Regions from separate parts of the Cupriavidus sp. JZ107 genome, predicted to be linked through region 1. Evidence: predicted binding sites of a transcription regulator. Region 1 holds the regulator's gene; the other holds the start of a gene.
The links. Region 1 encodes FliA, which starts transcription of late flagellar genes. Its sites were predicted from a motif close to CTAAAGTTTNNNNNNNNNNNGCCGNTA; they were not measured.
Positions count from the first base shown of each region.

Region 2: the regulator FliA is predicted to act here: its motif matches at 2,144-2,170, upstream of M1D55_RS20365 (DUF342 domain-containing protein).

Region 1 is NZ_CP096480.1:2,001,379-2,010,431, forward strand. It holds gene flgC (flagellar basal body rod protein FlgC) at 1-350, opposite strand, end outside; gene flgB (flagellar basal body rod protein FlgB) at 358-765, opposite strand; gene flgA (flagellar basal body P-ring formation chaperone FlgA) at 1,084-1,848, shown strand; gene flgM (flagellar biosynthesis anti-sigma factor FlgM) at 1,986-2,294, shown strand; gene M1D55_RS08655 (flagella synthesis protein FlgN) at 2,366-2,824, shown strand; gene M1D55_RS08660 (lysylphosphatidylglycerol synthase domain-containing protein) at 3,098-4,081, opposite strand; gene clsB (cardiolipin synthase ClsB) at 4,153-5,373, opposite strand; gene M1D55_RS08670 (flagellar protein FlhE) at 5,514-5,954, opposite strand; gene M1D55_RS08675 (RNA polymerase sigma factor FliA) at 5,975-6,691, opposite strand; gene M1D55_RS08680 (MinD/ParA family ATP-binding protein) at 6,711-7,556, opposite strand; gene flhF (flagellar biosynthesis protein FlhF) at 7,563-9,053, opposite strand, start outside.
Region 2 is NZ_CP096481.1:2,361,506-2,370,558, reverse strand. It holds gene M1D55_RS20380 (NAD(P)/FAD-dependent oxidoreductase) at 1-592, shown strand, start outside; gene M1D55_RS20375 (DUF1415 domain-containing protein) at 596-1,156, shown strand; gene M1D55_RS20370 (class I SAM-dependent methyltransferase) at 1,188-2,015, opposite strand; gene M1D55_RS20365 (DUF342 domain-containing protein) at 2,250-3,884, shown strand; gene M1D55_RS20360 (hypothetical protein) at 3,941-4,960, opposite strand; gene M1D55_RS20355 (hypothetical protein) at 5,140-5,568, opposite strand; tRNA gene M1D55_RS20350 (tRNA-Thr) at 5,753-5,828, opposite strand; gene M1D55_RS20345 (hypothetical protein) at 5,932-6,363, opposite strand; gene M1D55_RS20340 (class 1 fructose-bisphosphatase) at 6,570-7,586, opposite strand; gene pepN (aminopeptidase N) at 7,731-9,053, opposite strand, start outside.

The DNA.
Region 1 (9,053 bases):
ACGTTGGCCTGGTAGGACCGCGACGCCGAGATCATGTTGACCATCTCCTCCACCGGATTGACGTTGGGCATCACCACGTAGCCGTCGGCGTTGGCCAGCGGATGGGTGGGGTTGTGCACCATGCGCGGCGGCGACGGGTCTTCCATCACGCCGCGCACCTGCACGCCGCCGATATCGGCCTGGCCGGGCGTCGGCGCGAGGCCGAACACGACCTGCTTGGCGCGGTACGGCTGGCCGTTGGGCGCCACCGCGCTGTCCGCGTTGGCCAGGTTCGAGGCCGTGACGTTCATGCGCTGCGACTGGGCGGCCATCGCCGAACCGGTCACGTCGAAGATATTCATTGCGGGCATGGCTTCCTCACGACTGGATGGCGGACAACATGCCCTTGATCTTCGCGTTCATCACCGTCAGGCCGAACTCGTACTTGACCGAGTTGTCGGCGAACGCCACCCGCTCGGTGTCCATCTCGACGGTGTTGCCGTCGATGCTCGATTGCATCGGAATGCGGTACGCCAGTTCGAACTCGCTGGCGACCGAGGCCTGCCCCGGCAGATGGCGCGTCGACGTGGTCGACAGCGACACGCCGTTGGCCTGCCGCCCCCGCTCGACCGATTCGGACAGCTGGCTGGCAAAGTCGAAGTCGCGGGCCTTGAAGCCCGGCGTATCGGCATTGGCGATATTGGCGGCGATCACCGATTGCCGCTGATTGCGCAAGTTCAACGCTTCCTGCTGGAAACGGAACGACGCATCGAGTCTGTCGATCATGTCCGTATCTCGCTATCTCTCGCTATCGAGGAACGTGTGACGAAACCACGCGCCCCTGCGTCGGCAAAGGCGTGAGGGCGGCCGGGATCGGACCCGGCCTTCTTTACGGGTGCCATCTTAGGTGCCGGCTGGCCAGTGCAATCGGATGAATAAGACGGGGAAACGTGCGCATTTCGGGCGGAGGGCGCGCGGGCCGCTGCCTACAATGAGGTCTCGTTGCCGGACGCTTGTCGCCTCCACGCGCGCCTGCCGCGCGCGCCCGCGTACGGCCTGCCGCCTTGTTTCTTGACTTTCCGTTTCGCCTGCCGGGATCACGCCATGTTTCGCACGCACCGATCGGCATCACGCCGCCTCGCCTTGCTGGCGCTCTGCGCGGCGCTGCCATGCACCGCCGCGCTGGCGGCCACCGCCACGACACCCGTCACGACATCCGCCTCGCCGTCCCAGGCTGCGCAGCCGTCGCCGTTCACCGACGATCCGGTGCGCGTCGCGGTCGAACAGTTCCTGCTGCGCGAGACCGCCGGGCTGCCGGGCAAGGCCAGCATCCAGGTGGTGCCACCGTCGGGCGGGCGCGCGCGCGAATGCGTGGCGCCGCAGCCGTTCCTGCCGGGCGGCGCGGCGGCCTGGGGCCGGGTTTCGGTTGGCGTGCGCTGCGGCGGAGAGCGGCCATGGACACGCTACGTGCAGGCACGCGTCTCGGTGGTGGCTGATTACTATGTCGCCGCGCATGCGCTGGCGCCGGGCCAGCCGATCGGCCCGGCCGATCTGGAACGGCGCGAAGGCGATCTTGCCGGGCTGCCGCGCGCCGTCGTCACGGACCCGGCGCAGCTCGAGGGCGCGGTCACGGCCAACCGGATCGCGGCCGGCTCGCCGCTGCGGATGGACATGGTCCGGAAGGCGATCGCGGTCAAGCAGGGGCAGATGGTCGCCGTGACCATCGAAGGCGAGGCCTTCCAGATCCGCAGCGAGGGAAAGATCCTGGCGGACGCCGCCCCTGGCAACACCGTCCAGGTCCGGCTCAAGAGCGGGCAGGTGGTCAATGGGCTGGTGCGGGACGCCGACACGGTGGTGCTGCAGCAATAGCCGCCGCCATAGCCCAGCCATAGCCCCACCCGCAGCCCCAGCCGTCGCCACAACGTCGTTACAGCGTGTCACAATTCGCGTCCTAAAGTTTGGCCACGCCCCGCCGTTAAGCTGAGCAAACCCAGCAAGGACATCCCGTGAAGATCCACCAATCGACCCTGCCGCGCACCGGCGAAGGTGCCGCTGAAAGCACTGGACGCACCGCGTCTAGCCCCGTGCCGGGCGCCGCACTGTCCGCGAGCGGCCTGACCATGAGCCCCCTCGGCACCCAGGTGCGCGATATCGGTTCGCGTCTGGCCCATGAGGCCGACGGCGATATCGATCAAGCCAAGGTGGACGAGATCCGCCAGGCCATCGCCGAAGGGCGCCTGAAGATGGACCCGAGCAAGATCGCCGACGGTCTGCTGGCCACGCTGCGCGAGCTGACACAGGACGGCGGCCGCTGATCAGGCTGAACCGGCTGATCTCACTGAACCCGTAGACCCTACCCCCACCGATTTCCTTCGACTTCGCGCCCATGAGCCAAGCCCTGATCGCCAGCATGCAGCGGGAAACGCAAGCCATCGCGGCCTTCGTCGATGCCCTGCAGCAGGAACGGACCGCGATTCGCGCCGGCGACTTCCAGTCGCTGGGCGAGCTGGTGCAGAACAAGCAGGAACTGGCGCAACAGATCGCGCAGCTCGGCACCGCACGCCAGGCGCAGATGGCCGCGCTCGGCATCCGCGTCGGCAGCGGCCGGCAACTGGTGGGATTGCATATCGACGAAGGCGTCGCCGCCGCGTGGCGCACGCTGGTACTGACCGCGCGCGGCGCGGCGGAGGCCAATACGCTGAATGGGGCCGTGGTGTCGGCGCACCTGGAATACACACAGGACGCGCTGCAGACGCTGCGCCAGCGCGGCGACACGGCCACGGTCTACGGCCGCAACGGCCGGGCACAGGCCGGTCCGCGCGGCGTCAGCCTAGCCAGCGGCTGATTCTCTCTCTGGGGAGAAGAGGTGGTTGCAGCGCCGCCACATAGCGGCCGCCCGCGGCCCTCTCCCCCACCCCTCTCCCGCAAGCGGGAGAGGGGCGAATATCCGGGGCGTCCGGTTCTTCCCGCTTCGTTTTCCCTCGCCGAAAGCGTGCTCCCTCTCCTCCTCAGCGGGAGAGGGTTGGGGAGAGGGAGGTGGTTGCAAGCGCCACCACATAGCAAGCTGCCCTCTCCCCCGCCCCTCTCCCGCAAGCGGGAGAGGGGCGAACCCCACCCTTCACGCGGTCGGCTCGACCGTGCTGGCGCGCCTTCCCCGCGCCTCCAGCAGGAAATATCCCACCACCGCCGGCAGCATCGGCAGCAGGTAGTACATTGCCCGATAGGCCAGCAATGCGGCCAGCAGCGCGTGGTGCGGCACGCGGTCGCCCAGCAGCACGACGAATACCGTCTCGAGCACGCCCAGGCCCGCCGGAATATGCGCGACCGCGCCGGCGATGCTGCCGATCAGCACCACGCCCAGCACCACCAGCAGCGGCACCGACGATGGCAGCAGCGTCTGGATGATGGCCGAGATGGTCAGCCAGTTGGTTATCGACAGCGCGCACTGCATCACCGCGAACCGCAACGGCGGCAGATGGAAGGCATGGCCGCGTACCGTCCAGCGGCGCCGCCGCGCCCTGGCGCACGCGACCAGATACGCGGCGACCGCGGCCAGCAGCGCAAACCCCGCGATCTGCAGCAGCGTGGCATTGAGCCCCCACTCGGGCGGCAGCACCACGGTGCGGGCAGCCAGCACCGCGCCGAGCAGCGCCAGATAGCCGATCCAGTTGCTGACCACGCCGATCGTATAGACCGACGCGATCTGCGCGCCCGACAGTCCCGCCCCGGAATAGAGCCGATAGCGAATGCCGAGCCCGCCGACCAGCGCGCCCAGGTTCAGATTGAAGGCATAGCTGACGAAGGCGATCACCAGTACGCGCGGCGACGACAGCCGATGCCGCGCATACCAGCGGCCCAGCAGGTCGAACGCCGAATGCCAGAAATAGCTCAGCACGACCAGCAGCGCAGCCGGCGTCAGCGTGCGGTAGTCGTATTCCTGCAGCGTGACCCAGACTTCGGCCCATTCGACCTCGGCAAGCTTCCTGACCACCAGCACCACCACCAGCGCGACGAAGACGATGCCCAATACGCGGCGCACCTGCGCCCAGCGGCTGCGCCGCCGTGTTCTCGTGTGGTGGTCAGTCGCCTGTCGTGCCGTCATCTGGTTGTCGTGGTCGATTTGCCGTCGTCGTATTGCCGTCATCCTTCCGCGTCATCCCTTTGTACCGTCAACTATTCCGCTCCACCGGCGTCCCGCTTCAGGACCGGAAATCGCCAGGGCCGGCGCGACGGCTCGGCGGTGGCCACCACCAGCTTCGGCGTGTGGGCCGGCAGCCAGCCCGCCCATGCGGGGAAGCGGCGCAGGAAGTGGAACATCAGCGTGGTCGCCGCCAGCTGCAGCGGCGCGCGCCGCGTCTGGCGATTCGGCGGGATCTCGCGGCACGCATTGGCCATCAGCGTGTCGAGGTTCTCGCGCAGGCCGCGGGCGAAGCCGGCGTCGCGAATCACCAGATTGGCTTCGAGATTCAGCGACAGGCTCAGCGGGTCGAGATTGCTGGAGCCGACGGTGGACCAGTCACGGTCGATCACCGCGACCTTGCCGTGCAGCGGCCGCTCGCAATATTCGAAGATGCGCACGCCGGCGTCTTGAAGATGGGCGTACAGCATGTCGGCCATCCGCTTGACCCACAGCATGTCGGGGTTGCCCTGCAGGATCAGCCGCACGTCGACGCCGCGCTGCGCGGCCTCGCAGATCGCGTGCAGCACGCGATAGCCGGGCAGGAAGTAGGCGTTGGCGATCACCACCTGGTGCCGCGCGGCGCGGATCGCCTGCAGGTACTCCCATTCGATATCGGTCGGATGCGCGTCGTTGTCCCGCGTGACCAGCCACGCGGCCATGGTGCCGGCCGGCGGCGGAGGCGGGACCGCGGGCACTTCGACGTCGCCCGGCGGCAGCGTCTGCGCGAGGAAGCGATGCACCTCGTGGGCGACCGGTCCCTCCACCTCGACCGCATAGTCCTGCTTGGCCTGCGGACCATGGTCGGTCAGGTGCTGCGCGGAGAAGTTGATACCGCCGATGAAGGCGATCCGTCCGTCGATCGCCACCAGCTTGCGATGCAGCCGGCGGAACAGATTGGTCCGCACGCCGAGCAGCCGCCGGCGTGGCGCGAAGATGTGGAAGCGCACGCCCGCGGCGACCATGCCGGCGACGAACTCCGGCGGCAGATCGGGCGAGCCGTAGCCGTCGACCGTGATCGCCACATGGACACCGCGTTTTGCCGCGGCAATCAAGGCCTCGCGCAGCGCCACGCCGACGCGGTCGTCGAACAGGATGAAGGTTTCCAGCAGCACGCTGGTCCGGGCGGCGGCGATCGCGGCAAAGACGCGCGGGAAATATTCGTCGCCGTTCTCCAGCAGGCGGATGCGATTACCGCTGGTTCGGTTGGGGCTCATTTCGATGTCTCGCTGCCAAATTCTCCATTGGCAACAAGCACATTCAATGCCACCCGCTCCGAGCCGGCAAGTCCACCGCAAATCACGTCGTCACGACGGCGACTTCGCGGTCACCTGGCCGCTTGGGCAGCGCCCGCCATTCAGCGATAGCTGACCGTGATCTGGCTGGCCTGTCCTTGCAGCACGGGGCTCAGCGGCCCCTGTCCCGGAATGCGGAACGCAAAGACGAAACCCTTGTCGGCATCATCCCCGCGGAAGGCATCGGTCTTGCCCTCGGGCCCCGGCAGCATCACGCAGCGGTTGGCATTACAGAGATAGGCTTGCAGATTTGGCGGTGGCACACGGGCAAAACGGTAACGCCAGCGCACCGCGGTGATCACCCCTTCGGCCTGTGTCAGAAAGCCGCTGGGTAGGATAGGCGCCGACAAGGCCCGCACGCCGCGGCCGTACAGCGCCGGTGCGGACACCGAGGCCGTCCACGCATGGCGCGAGTCGGCACCGAAGTTCGTATGCATCAGCGGCGAGGCGACGACGGCGGTCGACGTCATCGCCGCGGCGACCGCCGCGATCGACCGGAACATGCGAGCTGCCGTGCCAGCCATCACAGCAGCCCGCGCAACTGGCTGCGCAGCCGGTTGATCGCCTGGCTGCGGATCTGGCAAACGCGCGATTCGGTGACCTCGAGCACCGCGCCGATTTCGCGCAGGTTCAGCTCCTGGTCGTAGCACAGCGACAGCACCAGCTTCTCGCGTTCGGGCAGCCGTTCGATCGCGCGGATCAGCGCGCCGCGCATGCCGCTCTCCATCAGCAGCGTCAGCGGATTGCCGTCCTCGCTGACGGTCAGGTGGCGATCGAGGAAGTCCTCCTCGCCGGAGCGCTCGAAGTCCTCGTAGTGCAGCAGCTGGCAGCCATAGACCTCGTTGAGCATGCTCTGGTATTCGTCCAGCGGCATCTCGAGTTCTTCGGCGACCTCCGAGTCCAGCGGCGTGCGGCCGAGCTTCTGCTCCAGCGCGCGCACGGTCCGTTCGATCCGGCGCGTCGACTGGCGCAGGCTGCGGGACTGCCAGTCATTGGCGCGTACCTCGTCGAGCATCGCGCCGCGGATACGCTGGCTGGCATAGGTCTCGAAGCGCGCGCCGTGGGTGTCTTCGTAGCGCCGGGCGGCATCGAGCAGGCCGATCATGCCGGCCTGGATCAGGTCGTCCAGTTGCACGCTGGCCGGCAGCTTCGCCGCCAGCTGCAGGGCGATGCGCCGGACCAGCGGCGCATGGGTCTGGACGGTGTCGGTCTGTTCGAGCTTTCCCTGGATCGTGTACATGGTGGAATTCTCGCGAGTGCTAGCAGGCCATCGCCGATGCGGGCGGCGCGGCGCTGGCGACAACGGTCGAGGCGCCAGGAGGGCCCGCAGCGGGCATCGGTTCGGGATCGGGTGAAAGAGGCCAGCCAGCGATGCTGGCGGCAAGTCGGCGCAGCATGGCGGTGGCCGGCGCGCCCGGGAAGGCGTCGACCACGCCGCGCGACAGCGCCGTGCCGCGCGCGACCAGCGGGTCGGCCGGCAGCACGCCGGCGCAGCGCGCCTGCACGCCCAGGTACTGGCCCGCGGTGCGCGCCAGATTGCCGGCGATGGCCATCGCCGACGCTTCGCTGGCGGCGCCGTTGACCACCAGCTCGAACTGCCGGCAGGCGTAACGATGATGCAGCCGCTTGATGCAGGCATAGGCGGCGGTCAGCGATTCGCGCTCGGGCCGCATCACCACCACCAGGTTGTGCGCGGCGCCGGCGAAGCGTGACAGCGCGCCATCGGCGCCGACTCGTGCGTCGGTAACGACGGTGCGAAAGTCCTGCAGCGCCTGCAGCGAGCCCCACGCCGTCGCATCGCCGGGCAGCAGCGCCGGCATGCCGGCTTCGCGGCGACCGACCGCGGCATCGGCCGCGACGGTGCCGGCGAGCACCTGGGCCAGCGTGCCCGAGGGCGCGGCACCGGCAAGGCGCGTCGCGCGCGCGTGCGGCAGGTCCTCATCGACCAGCAGCACGCGCTCGCCCTGCAGCGCCAGCGCATGCGCGAGGCCCAGCGCGACCGTGGTCGCACCGGCACCCGGCTCGCAGGCGAACACGGCGATACGGCGGGTGGCGCGCGGCGCCAGCATGCGGCGCAGGCTTTCGGCCTGATCGACGGCAAGCATGTTCAATCAGTCTCCAAGCGCGGCCAGGTCGAACTTCGCCGACGCGTTCTCTTGCGTGCCCGCGGCGCTCCGCGTCATCCGTTGGGCGAGGTGCTGCGCGGATTCGGGCAGCGCCGGAGTGGGCGGTGCAGTGGCCGCATCGGCATGGGTCGCGACGTGGATCGCGGCGATCGGCGCATCCGCAGCACGCTGTTCGTTCGAGCCGGTAGCCGGCGACGACGCCGCGGCGTTGCGACCCGGGAAGTTCTCCAGCACGTCGAGCAAGGCCAGCAGGCGGCCCAGTCCTTCGAGCAGCGCGGCGGCGCCGGGCGCCGCGTCCCTGGCGGCCGACCGGCCTGCCTGGCCGGCCAGTCCTGCCAGGCAGTCGATCGCCGCCTGGGCCGGCGCATGCGCCAGCCGCAACGCGGTCATGCCTGCCTGCAGCGCGACCAGCGCATCGACGTCAAAGGCCTGCGGCGACATGCCGGCCGGGCGGCCGAGATGGTCCAGCGCATGGCGCAGCGTGCGGCATTGCAGCGCCGCGGCCTCGCCCCAGCGTGCCCACTGAGCGAGCTGCGCGCCGGCGCCGGCGAGCGCCGGATCGGCCAGCAGATAGTCGACGGCCAGCGTCTGGCCGCTGTCGCGCTCGATGGTCCGCGCCACCAGCAGCACGGCCTCGATGCCGCCTTCGGTGGCGGTGCCGCGCGCGGCGCGGGCCTGCCCTTCGAGCACGCGCACCCTGGTCTGCGCAACCCATTGCACCGCGTCGCGGTCGCGCCAGCGCAGTTCGGCCTGCGCGTGGAAAGTCAGCGTGTCGGCCAGCGCATCGAGCTTCCATGCCGTGCCGTCGCACAGCACGCGCGTGCTCTTGCGCGCTGCCGCCAGCCAGCGTTCGCCGCTCGACTGCCAGCGTTGCAGCGTAGCGCCGGCCGGCATCGTATCGAGCAGATGGACGACGGTACGGCGTGCGGCCAGCGCGGCGCGCCAGTCCGCCATCTCGGTGTCCCAGCCGCCGGCCTGCTGCGTGCGCGCCAGCGGCGTCACGGTGGCCATCAGCGGCATGCCGTCACGGTCGCCGAGCCACAGCGTGTGCTGCCACGGCTGCGGCGCGCGGCGGCCCGGCACCGCGCAGGGGAGCGTCACCGAGGCGGACAGCACGAAGTGTTCGCAATGCCGGCTGGCGTCCTGGCAGACGGCATCGCGGACCTGGCGTACCAGCGGACGCAGCTCGGTCGGGGCGGCTTGGCCCTGGCCGCGGCTGGCCCACAGCTCGCGCAGCAGCGCAAAGCCATAGGGGCCATCGCGCAGCGCGTTGACGCACGCGCCGACGGCATGGCCGCTGTCGGCGATCGAGCGCAGCACGTCGTGGGCTTCGCTGCGCGCGCCGTGGCTCGCGTCGGCGGTATCGTCGGCGCCTTGCGCCGCCAGCGCGCGGCGCGCGGCCTGCGCGTCGGCAAACACGGAGCCGCGCCGCGGCATCAGGAAGGCGCGCTCGACCAGCGCGTCGCCGCGCGCCAG
Region 2 (9,053 bases), on a different replicon from region 1:
GGCGGCATCCGAGCCGGGGCGCGTGGTCACCAACGGCATGAGCCAGTACAAGCGCGCCGAGCGCAACGCCAATGCCGGCATCGTCGTCGGCATCACGCCCGACGACTATCCGGGCGGACCGCTGGCCGGCATCGAGTTCCAGCGCCATTGGGAAGAACGCGCCTTCGAGCTGGGCGGGCGCAACTACTGCGCGCCGGGCCAGCTGGTCGGCGACTTCCTGGCGCGGCGGCCGTCCACCGCGCTCGGCACGGTAGAGCCCTCGTACAAGCCGGGCGTGACCCCGACCGATCTGAGCACCGCACTGCCCGACTACGTGATCGAAGCGATTCGCGAGGCGCTGCCGGCGTTCGAACGGCAGGTGCCTGGCTTCGCGATGGACGACGCCGTGCTGACCGGCGTCGAAACGCGGACCTCGTCGCCGCTGCGCATCCGCCGCAAGGACGACTACCAGAGCGTCAATGTCGCGGGACTCTATCCGGCCGGCGAAGGTGCGGGCTACGCGGGCGGCATCTATTCCGCCGCGATCGACGGCATCGAGGTCGCCGAGGCGGTCGCGCTCGATATCGTCGGCCGCATCGGCAAGGCGGCCTGAGCGATGTCGCCGGCGGAGCAGCAGCAGATCGTCGATGCCACGCGTCACTGGCTGACGCGCGCGGTGATCGGGCTCAATCTGTGTCCGTTCGCCAAAAGCGTCCACGTCAAGGACCAGATCCGCTACGTGGTCTGCGAGGCCACCGACGCCGAGGCGCTGCTCGATACCGTCGAGGCCGAGCTGAAGGCGCTGGCCGCGGCCAATCCGGCGCACATCGATACCACGCTGCTGATCGTCCCCCGGATGCTGGCGGACTTCGCCGACTACAACGATTTCCTGTACCTGGCCGAACGCATGCTCGACAGCCTCGGCCTGTCCGGCGTGCTGCAGATCGCCAGCTTCCACCCGCAATACCAGTTCGCCGGCACCGATGCCGACGATATCGAGAACTACACCAATCGCGCGCCGTATCCGATCCTGCATCTGCTGCGCGAAGACAGCATTGCCCGCGCGGTCGAGGCCTTTCCCGACGCGGCGGACATCTACGAGCGCAATGAGGAAACCCTGCGCCGGCTCGGTCACGAAGGCTGGCGGCGCTGGATGGCGGGGGACGAACCCCGGTAAGCGTGGGTGAGCGCGCGGCTGACGCCGTGGCTCAGGCCGGCGTGAAGAACCGCTCGCGCATTTCCTCGAGCCCCAGCGTTTCGAGCACGTGCGCCAGCCGCTCGGACGGGCGCCGGCGCGGCAGGTCCTTGTACTGGGCCACGATCAGCTCGTTCTTCATCGAGTGTTCCCACCCGACCAGCTCGGTCACCGTGACCTGGTAGCCGTGCGCCTCCAGCTGCAGGCAGCGCAGCACGTTGGTGACCTGGCTGCCGAATTCGCGCGTATGCAGCGGATGGCGCCAGATCTCGGTCAGCGGATTGCCTAGCGACTTCGACTTGTTCCTGCGCAGCACCGCCGCGACCTCGGCCTGGCAGCAAGGGACCACCACGATGTACTTGGCGCGCTTGGTCAAGGCGAAGCGGATCGCATCGTCCGTAGCGGTATTGCAGGCATGCAGCGCGGTGACCATGTCGACCGTCGCGGGCAGCCGGTCCGAGGTGATCGACTCCGCCACCGACAGATTCAGGAACGACATGCCCGGGAAACCGAGCCGCTCGGCGAGCGCGGTGGACGAACGCACCAGTTCCTCGCGCGTCTCGATGCCGTAGATGTGCGAGCGGTCCTGCTGCGTCTTGAAGAACAGATCGTAGAGGATGAAGCCGAGATACGACTTGCCGGCGCCATGGTCGACCAGCGTCAGGTCGGCATGGTCTCGCTTGAGATCCTGCAACAGCGGTTCGATGAACTGATAGAGGTGATAGACCTGCTTCAGCTTGCGGCGGCTGTCCTGGTTCATCTTGCCGTCGCGGGTCAGGATATGGAGTTCCTTGAGCAGCTCGATCGATTGGCCGGGACGGATTTCGTGGGTGTTCGACATGGGATACGGCGGGGTTGGCCCGGGTCCTGATGCGCCGCGTCTTGCGGCATGTTGCGGCGTCCTGCGAGCGGCGAAGGCCCGGGCGGGCAGGGCGACAGTTTACCGGAAGGCGTCCCGAAAAAATTCTCCTAAAGTTTTGCCGAAATCTGCCGTAGGTGACGGACAGGCGGCATGTCGACTCGGTGCCGCCCTCAACAACAACGATAAATCAAAGGCAGACGGCTGGAGGACGCGATGGGTGACGTAGCAGCTTCGGTTGTACGGGTGTGGGTGGAGGCCACGGACAAGGCCGTGCGGGCCCGGTACGAGGTGCCGGTGGAGGGCGAAGGCGGCAGCGGGCCGCCCGACCGCGCCGCGCTGATGGCAGCCCTCGAGACGCAGGGATGGGCGCATGCCAGGCTGGACGAGCACGCCATCGCGGCGTTCCTGCTCGCCTGCCATCGCGACGGGCCGCCGGCCGAGGCGGTGGTCGGCGAACTCGTCGACGGCTATTTCGAGATCGATATCGATGCCGACTCGCTGACGGTGCGGCTGACGCTCTGGCCGCCAGAAGGCGGACGTGCGGTGCAGCCCGACGATGTACGCATCGTGCTCGCGGGGCGCGGCATCAAGCTGCCCGTCGACGAGCCGGCATTGGCCGAAGCCTTCGCCGCGGGACGTTGCGACGACCTGCCGATCGTGCACGGCACGGCGCCGACGCGAGGCACGCCGGCCCGCTTCGTCAATCTGCTGGAGCCGCGCCGCGGCGGCGCCGAGGATGATCACGCCCGGATCGATCTGCGAGACCTCGGCAACCTGCTACTGGTGCAGCCCGGCACGCATCTGATGCGGCGGGTCGCCGCGGTGCAGGGTACCGCGGGTCAGGACGTGTTCGGCCGCGTGCTGCCGGCACCGGAGGTTGCCGACACGCCGTTCTCCGATCGCCTGACTGGCGTCGGCCCGGATGCGCACGATCCGAATCTGCTGGTGGCGACCGTCGCGGGCCTGCCATCGGTGCGCGCGCGCGGCGTCAGCGTCAATCCGGTCGTCGCGGTCGATGCGGTCGACATGCACTCCGGCAATATCGCGTTCGAGGGCACGCTGCGTGTCAACGGCGACATCAAGACCGGCATGTCGGTGCGTGTCGGCGGCGACGTGATCGTCGGCGGCACCATCGAGGCCGCCCATGTCGAGGCCGGCGGCAATGTGGTCGTCAGCGGCGGCATCATCGGCAAGTCCGAAGGGCCGCACGATCCGGCGAGCGCGATCGCGCGGATCCAGTGCAAGGGATCGGTGCATGCGCGCTTTATCGAAAACGCCGTGGTCGAGGCGGGCACCACGGTCACCGCCGACAGCGCCATTCGCCAGAGCGATGTTGCTGCAGGCGAGGTCATCACCGCGGGCGACCCGGCCATCGGCAGCGGCAATATCACCGGCGGCCGCTCGCGCGCCTGGCATGCGGTCCGTACCGGCACGCTAGGCGCGCCGGCCGGCACCGCCACCGCCATCCATGTCGGACTGAACCCCTATGCGGACGCCGAGAAGGCGGCGCTGGAGGCGGACAAGCGCCGGCAGGAACAGGAGCAGGCCAAGATCCAGCAACTGATGACGTTCTTCGCCAAGAATCCCGAGCGCGCCACGCCGGAACTGCGCGAGAAGGCGCGCGCCACGCTGTTCAAATACACGCGGGACATGCTGGACACCGACGCCCATCTGGCCAAGCTCGCCGAGCAACTGCATCCACGCCCGGACGCCGCCGTGGTGGTCGGCAAGTGCGTGCATGGCGGCGTCAGCGTGACGATCGGTCAGAAGACCATGCGCGTGATGGAAGATATGCCGAAGGTCGAATTGCGGCTGGTCGGCGAAGGGATCGGGGTGGTGCGGGAATGAAAAAGCGGCGCACAGGCGCCGCTTTTTCTGAGACTGGTTACGCCTTCGCGCCCTGGTTACTGCAGCGACAGCGCGGTCTGCGTGTAGTGCCGGATATTGCCGGCCGGCTCAATGCCGACATAGCTGTAGTTGAACTCGCACTTGACCGCCCGGCCGAGTTCGGTGGCCCACCAGCAGCGGTAGTCCATCCGGTAGGCGGCATTGCCGGTCACGCCGTTGGTCAGGTTGCCGTCATTGGAATTGGTGAATGCTACGCCGTACTTGATGCGCAACGTATCGAACGTATCGCTGCCGACGGCGACACGCTCGAACGCTTCCACGCTGGCTTCGAGGGCGGCCGTTTCGTGATATGCGCCACACTGATATTGCCAGCCCGAGGTCCAGGTCTTGCCGACGAACATCGGGTATTGGAAATGCTCGCGCTTCGGCGTGAAGGTGCAGGTCTGGCTCGGGCTGTCTGCGCTAATGCGCGCCGTACGGTTGCGATCCGCGTCGTTGAGGATGGTATCGGTCAGCTCGCCAGTGGTCCTGTAGCGGTTCATCGTGAATCCGCCTTGCGAATCGACGGCAGTCGTCGTATCGCGATAGGTGCGGTCGATGGGTGAGCCGTCGACAGTCGTGCCCTGCTCGCGCCACAACGTGGTTTCACCGACCTTGGCTGCGACCCGCGCATAGCGGTGCGGCGGCACCTCGATACGGATGGTCGCCAGCTTGCTCGCATCGGCGGCGGACTTGGCCACCAGCGTCACCGTGCCGCCTTCCGGGCTGATCAGCACGGCATCCCACACCGCACTGTTCTGGCTCTTCGGCTGGATCGTGGTCTTCTCCATGCTCGCGGTCCACGTCACGCCGTTGCTGGCGCTCAGACGCAGGTCCTGGCCCGACGCGATATTGAGCGTCGTGCTGCCGCCGTCCTTCAGCGCAAAGCCGGTGACCGGCGTGCCATCGAGACTGGCGGACAGTTGAAAGCCCGTGTCTTTACCCGCCTCATTGCCCCCGTCATCGCCGCCACCGCCGCACGCGCTCAGTGCCGCGGCAACCAATGCGGCTGCGGTAAATCCCGTCCAATTTCTCATCTCTTTTCCTTGTTATTGATCCTTGTTCTTTTATCGGCAACAAGCCGCGCGGGATATTAGCAAGGCGCTCCCCGAAAGTGGGGACCGTGAAGTAGGGTTGACCGGAACGGAACGTTGGGATAGAGCCGGGCCGGCTTCCATCCTGTCGTGTTCTTGCGTTGGCGATGTCGGCCCGTCGCTCAGACCGTGCCGCGCCAACGCCCACTACGGCGGATCGACTGACAGCGATCGTGATCCAACGCGGCAACGGCGCGACGCAATAAACGCGCTTCGTCCAACGTTACCGGATAGCGCGGCTCCACGTCGTCGATCGAGCCCAGATCGAAATAGCTCCAGAGCGTTTCGCCGTGGATCGTGACGCCCCAGCGGTCCATTTGCCGGAGGTCGGCGAGGCATAGCGTGACGAACGCATCGGGATCGTCCGAGCCGGCGCGGCCAATGGCCTGGTCCAGCCGCATCGTCATTGCGCGGACTTCGGTGCAAGTCGGCGTGTCGTTGTTTTCCGCGCTGTGCCTGGGCGTTGGCGCGAGCTTTCGTTCGAGCGGAGTTTCGGGAATGGACGCAGGGCCGAATGACTGCGACTGCCGGTGCAACGCGATCGGATTCATGGTGAGCTCGAGTGGGTGGAGGAGGTTCGAGCTTATCCAGCGTCGGCGCGGTGGGCGCTGAGCGGATTCTGAAAGGTAGAGCGGGAAAGCGACCGGCCGTCGGACGGAGCCTTGGCCTGGGGCGTAAGGGTGGGGCGCCAAAAAAAAATGCCCTTGGAAAATCCAAGGGCATTTCTTTGAAACCTGGTGCCGAAGAGAGGAATCGAACCCCCGACCTTCTCATTACGAATGAGCTGCTCTACCGACTGAGCTACTTCGGCAACACCACCGGTTGGGAACCGGATAGAGCCCGCAATAATAGCAGCGGATCCGGCGGCTGTGAAGCCCCCCGGCGCACTTTTTCACGGTTCCCGCAGGCGGCGGTCAGCCGAAGGTGCGGCCGGTAGGCGAGGCGGGATGGCCGGGCATGGCCTCGTCCGGCCGCGCCAGGGCGGTCAGCAGGTTGTCGATCGCGGCGATGAATTCGCGCAGGCGGACCAGCGTGACCGGAAACACCGGGTCCGATGCATCGATGGTCCAGGGGTAGAAGTACAGCTCGCGTTCGTGCTCGCTGATCGGCACGCCCCAGTTCGCCAGCTGGCGCAGATCGCAGACATGCAGGTCGATGCCGTCGCTCAGCCCGTAATGCAGCGCGACATCGAGCGTCTCGTGCAGCCGGATGGCGAGGGCCTGCACTGACGTGCGTTCCAGCGGGGCCTCGCCGCACGGCGGGTTTGCCGGCGTGGTGGCGGTGACGGGCGGGTTGATCGGTGGGGTGATGGCGTAGCGGGCGCCGGCATCCGAGAGGGGGGCCATCGCGGTTTCCTTGCTCCGTGGAGAAAACAGCAGGGTAGGGACTCTACGAGGCGGAGGAAATGAGCGGATTCTGATTTCCGCTGCGAAAAGAAAAAGGAGCCACCGGCAATGCGGTCGGCTCCCTGTCGGCGGGCACCATGCACGTCGATGCAGGCTTCGCGAGACCGGCCTCTGTCGAAAGACCGGCCCGCGTGCAAGCAGGCGTATCAGCTGCCCGCTTGCGCTTCCTGGTGGTAGCGCGTCACGCGCTCGACCTCGTTCTTGGAGCCCAGGATCACCGACACGCGCTGGTGCAGCTTTTCCGGCTGGACCTCGAGAATGCGCTGATGGCCGTTGGTGGCCGCGCCGCCGGCCTGTTCGACCAGCATCGCCATCGGGTTGGCCTCGTACATCAACCGCAGCTTGCCCGGCTTCTCCGGCTCGCGCTTGTCCCACGGATACATGAAGATGCCGCCGCGCGTCAGGATACGGTGCACGTCGGCGACCATCGACGCGATCCAGCGCATGTTGAAGTTCTTGCCGCGCGGGCCTTCCTCGCCGGCCAGGCATTCGTCGATGTAGCGGCGCACGGGCGGGGCCCAATGCCGCATGTTGGACATATTGATCGCGAATTCCTTGGTGTCCTCGGGAATCCTGACATCCGACTGCGTCAGCACGAAGCTGCCTGCCTCGCGGTCCAGCGTGAACATATGGACGCCGTTGCCGACGGTCAGCACCAGCGTGGTCTGCGGGCCGTACACCGCATAGCCGGCCGCGACCTGTTGCGTGCCCGGCTGCATGAAGTCGGACTCGGTGACGGTCTGGCCCGGCTTGGGCATATGCAGCACCGAGAAGATCGTGCCGATCGACACGTTGACGTCGATGTTCGACGAGCCATCGAGCGGATCGAACAGCAGCAGGTATTCGCCCTTCGGATAACGGTTCGGGATCTCGTAGAACGAGTCCATTTCCTCCGACGCCATCGCGGCCAGGTGGCCGCCCCATTCGTTGGCGTCGAGCAGCACTTCGTTGGCGATCACGTCCAGCTTCTGCTGGGTTTCGCCCTGCACGTTGCCGGTGCCGGCCGAGCCGAGCACGCCGGCGAGCGCGCCCTTGCTGACGGCATTGGAGATGGCCTTGCACGCGCGCGCGACCACCTCGATCAGCAGCCGCAGCTCGGGCTGGATGGTGTTGTGCTGGCGTTGTTCCTCGACCAGATAGCGGGTCAGGCTGATGCGAGTCATGGGTTTCCTCCTTGAATGGCCGCCATTCTACAGGCCGGGGCGGGCGGCCCACCGAAGCCGGCGGGCCTGGACCGCGATCGCTGGTTGGCTAGCGCACCCAATCGGCAGCCGACCGGCATCCCAACCCGCGGCCGACCAGCCGCCTCACGTCGACAGTGCCTTGCCGACGATCTCGCGCACGTCGCGCGACAGCTTGTCGGCCGCGGCCACCCGTTCCAGCGCGGCGCGCATCCTGTCGCGCAGCGGCAGCGCGTATTTCTGCCAGCGGTCCAGCGCGCGCGCCAGCCGTGCCGCCACCTGCGGATTGATCGCGTCGAGCGCCAGCACCTGTTCGGCCCAGAATTCGTAGCCCGAGCCGTCCTCGGCATGGAACTGCGCGGGGTTGCCAGAGCAGAAGCTGAAGATCAGCGCCCGTGCGCGATTGGGGTTGCGCAGCGTGAAGGCCGGATGCTGCATCAGCGCCCGCACCGTGTCGATGGTGCGCTTGCCCGCATGCGGGCCGACTTCGCCGCGCTGCATGCCCTGCAGCGAGAACCATTTGTCGACCACCAGCGGATCGTGCTCGAAGCGCTGGTAGAAGTCGGCCAGCGCCGCCTCGCGGCCCGGCGCGAAGCTGTTGACCAGGGCCGTCAGCGCGGCGAAGCGGTCGGTCATGTTGTCGGCCTGCTGATACTGCTCGCCGGCCAGCGCATACATCGCATCGTCGCCGACTTCGACCAGATAGCCGAGCGCGAGATTGCGCAGCGCGCGCTTGCCTGCCGATTCCGGATCGGGGCGATACGGGCCGGTGGTCGCGTTGCTTTCGTAGGCGCCCAGCCAGTCGCTCTGCAGCGTGCGGGCGAGGCCGGCGCGCATGAATTGCCGCGCGCGATGGATCGCCGCGGGATCTGCCACGCCCATGCGTTCGGCCAGATAGGCCTCGGCCGGCAGCATCAGCGCCTGCTCGCGGAAGGCGGGGCTCAGCGAGGTGTCGGTCAGCACGGAACGGAACGCGCCGATCAGCGCGTGGTCCAGCTCGAGCTCGCGCCCGGCCTGCACGTCGGCGACCAGCTTCAGCAGCGCGCGCGTCGCCAGCCGCTGGCCCGCTTCCCAGCGGTTGAACGGATCGCTGTCGTGCGCCAGCAGGAAGGTCAGCTCGTCGTCGCTGTAGTCGACATCGACGATCACCGGCGCCGAGAAGTTGCGCAGCAGCGAAGGCAACGGCGCGCGCGGGCCCTTGGGCAGGTTGACGAAGCGGAAGGTCTGCCGCGCTTCGGTGAAGTTCAGCACGCGCGTGGTGTCGCCGGCGGCAGCCTCGCCCTCGAGCTGCAGTGGCAGGTCCTTGCCGTCGGCGCCGATCAGCCCGACCGCGAACGGGATATGGAAGGGGAGCTTCTCCGGGGTGCCGGGCTGGGTCTCGATGCCGACCTTGGGGCATTGCTGCGTCAGCGTCAGCGTCAGCCTGCCCTCGCCGGCGTCCCATTCGGA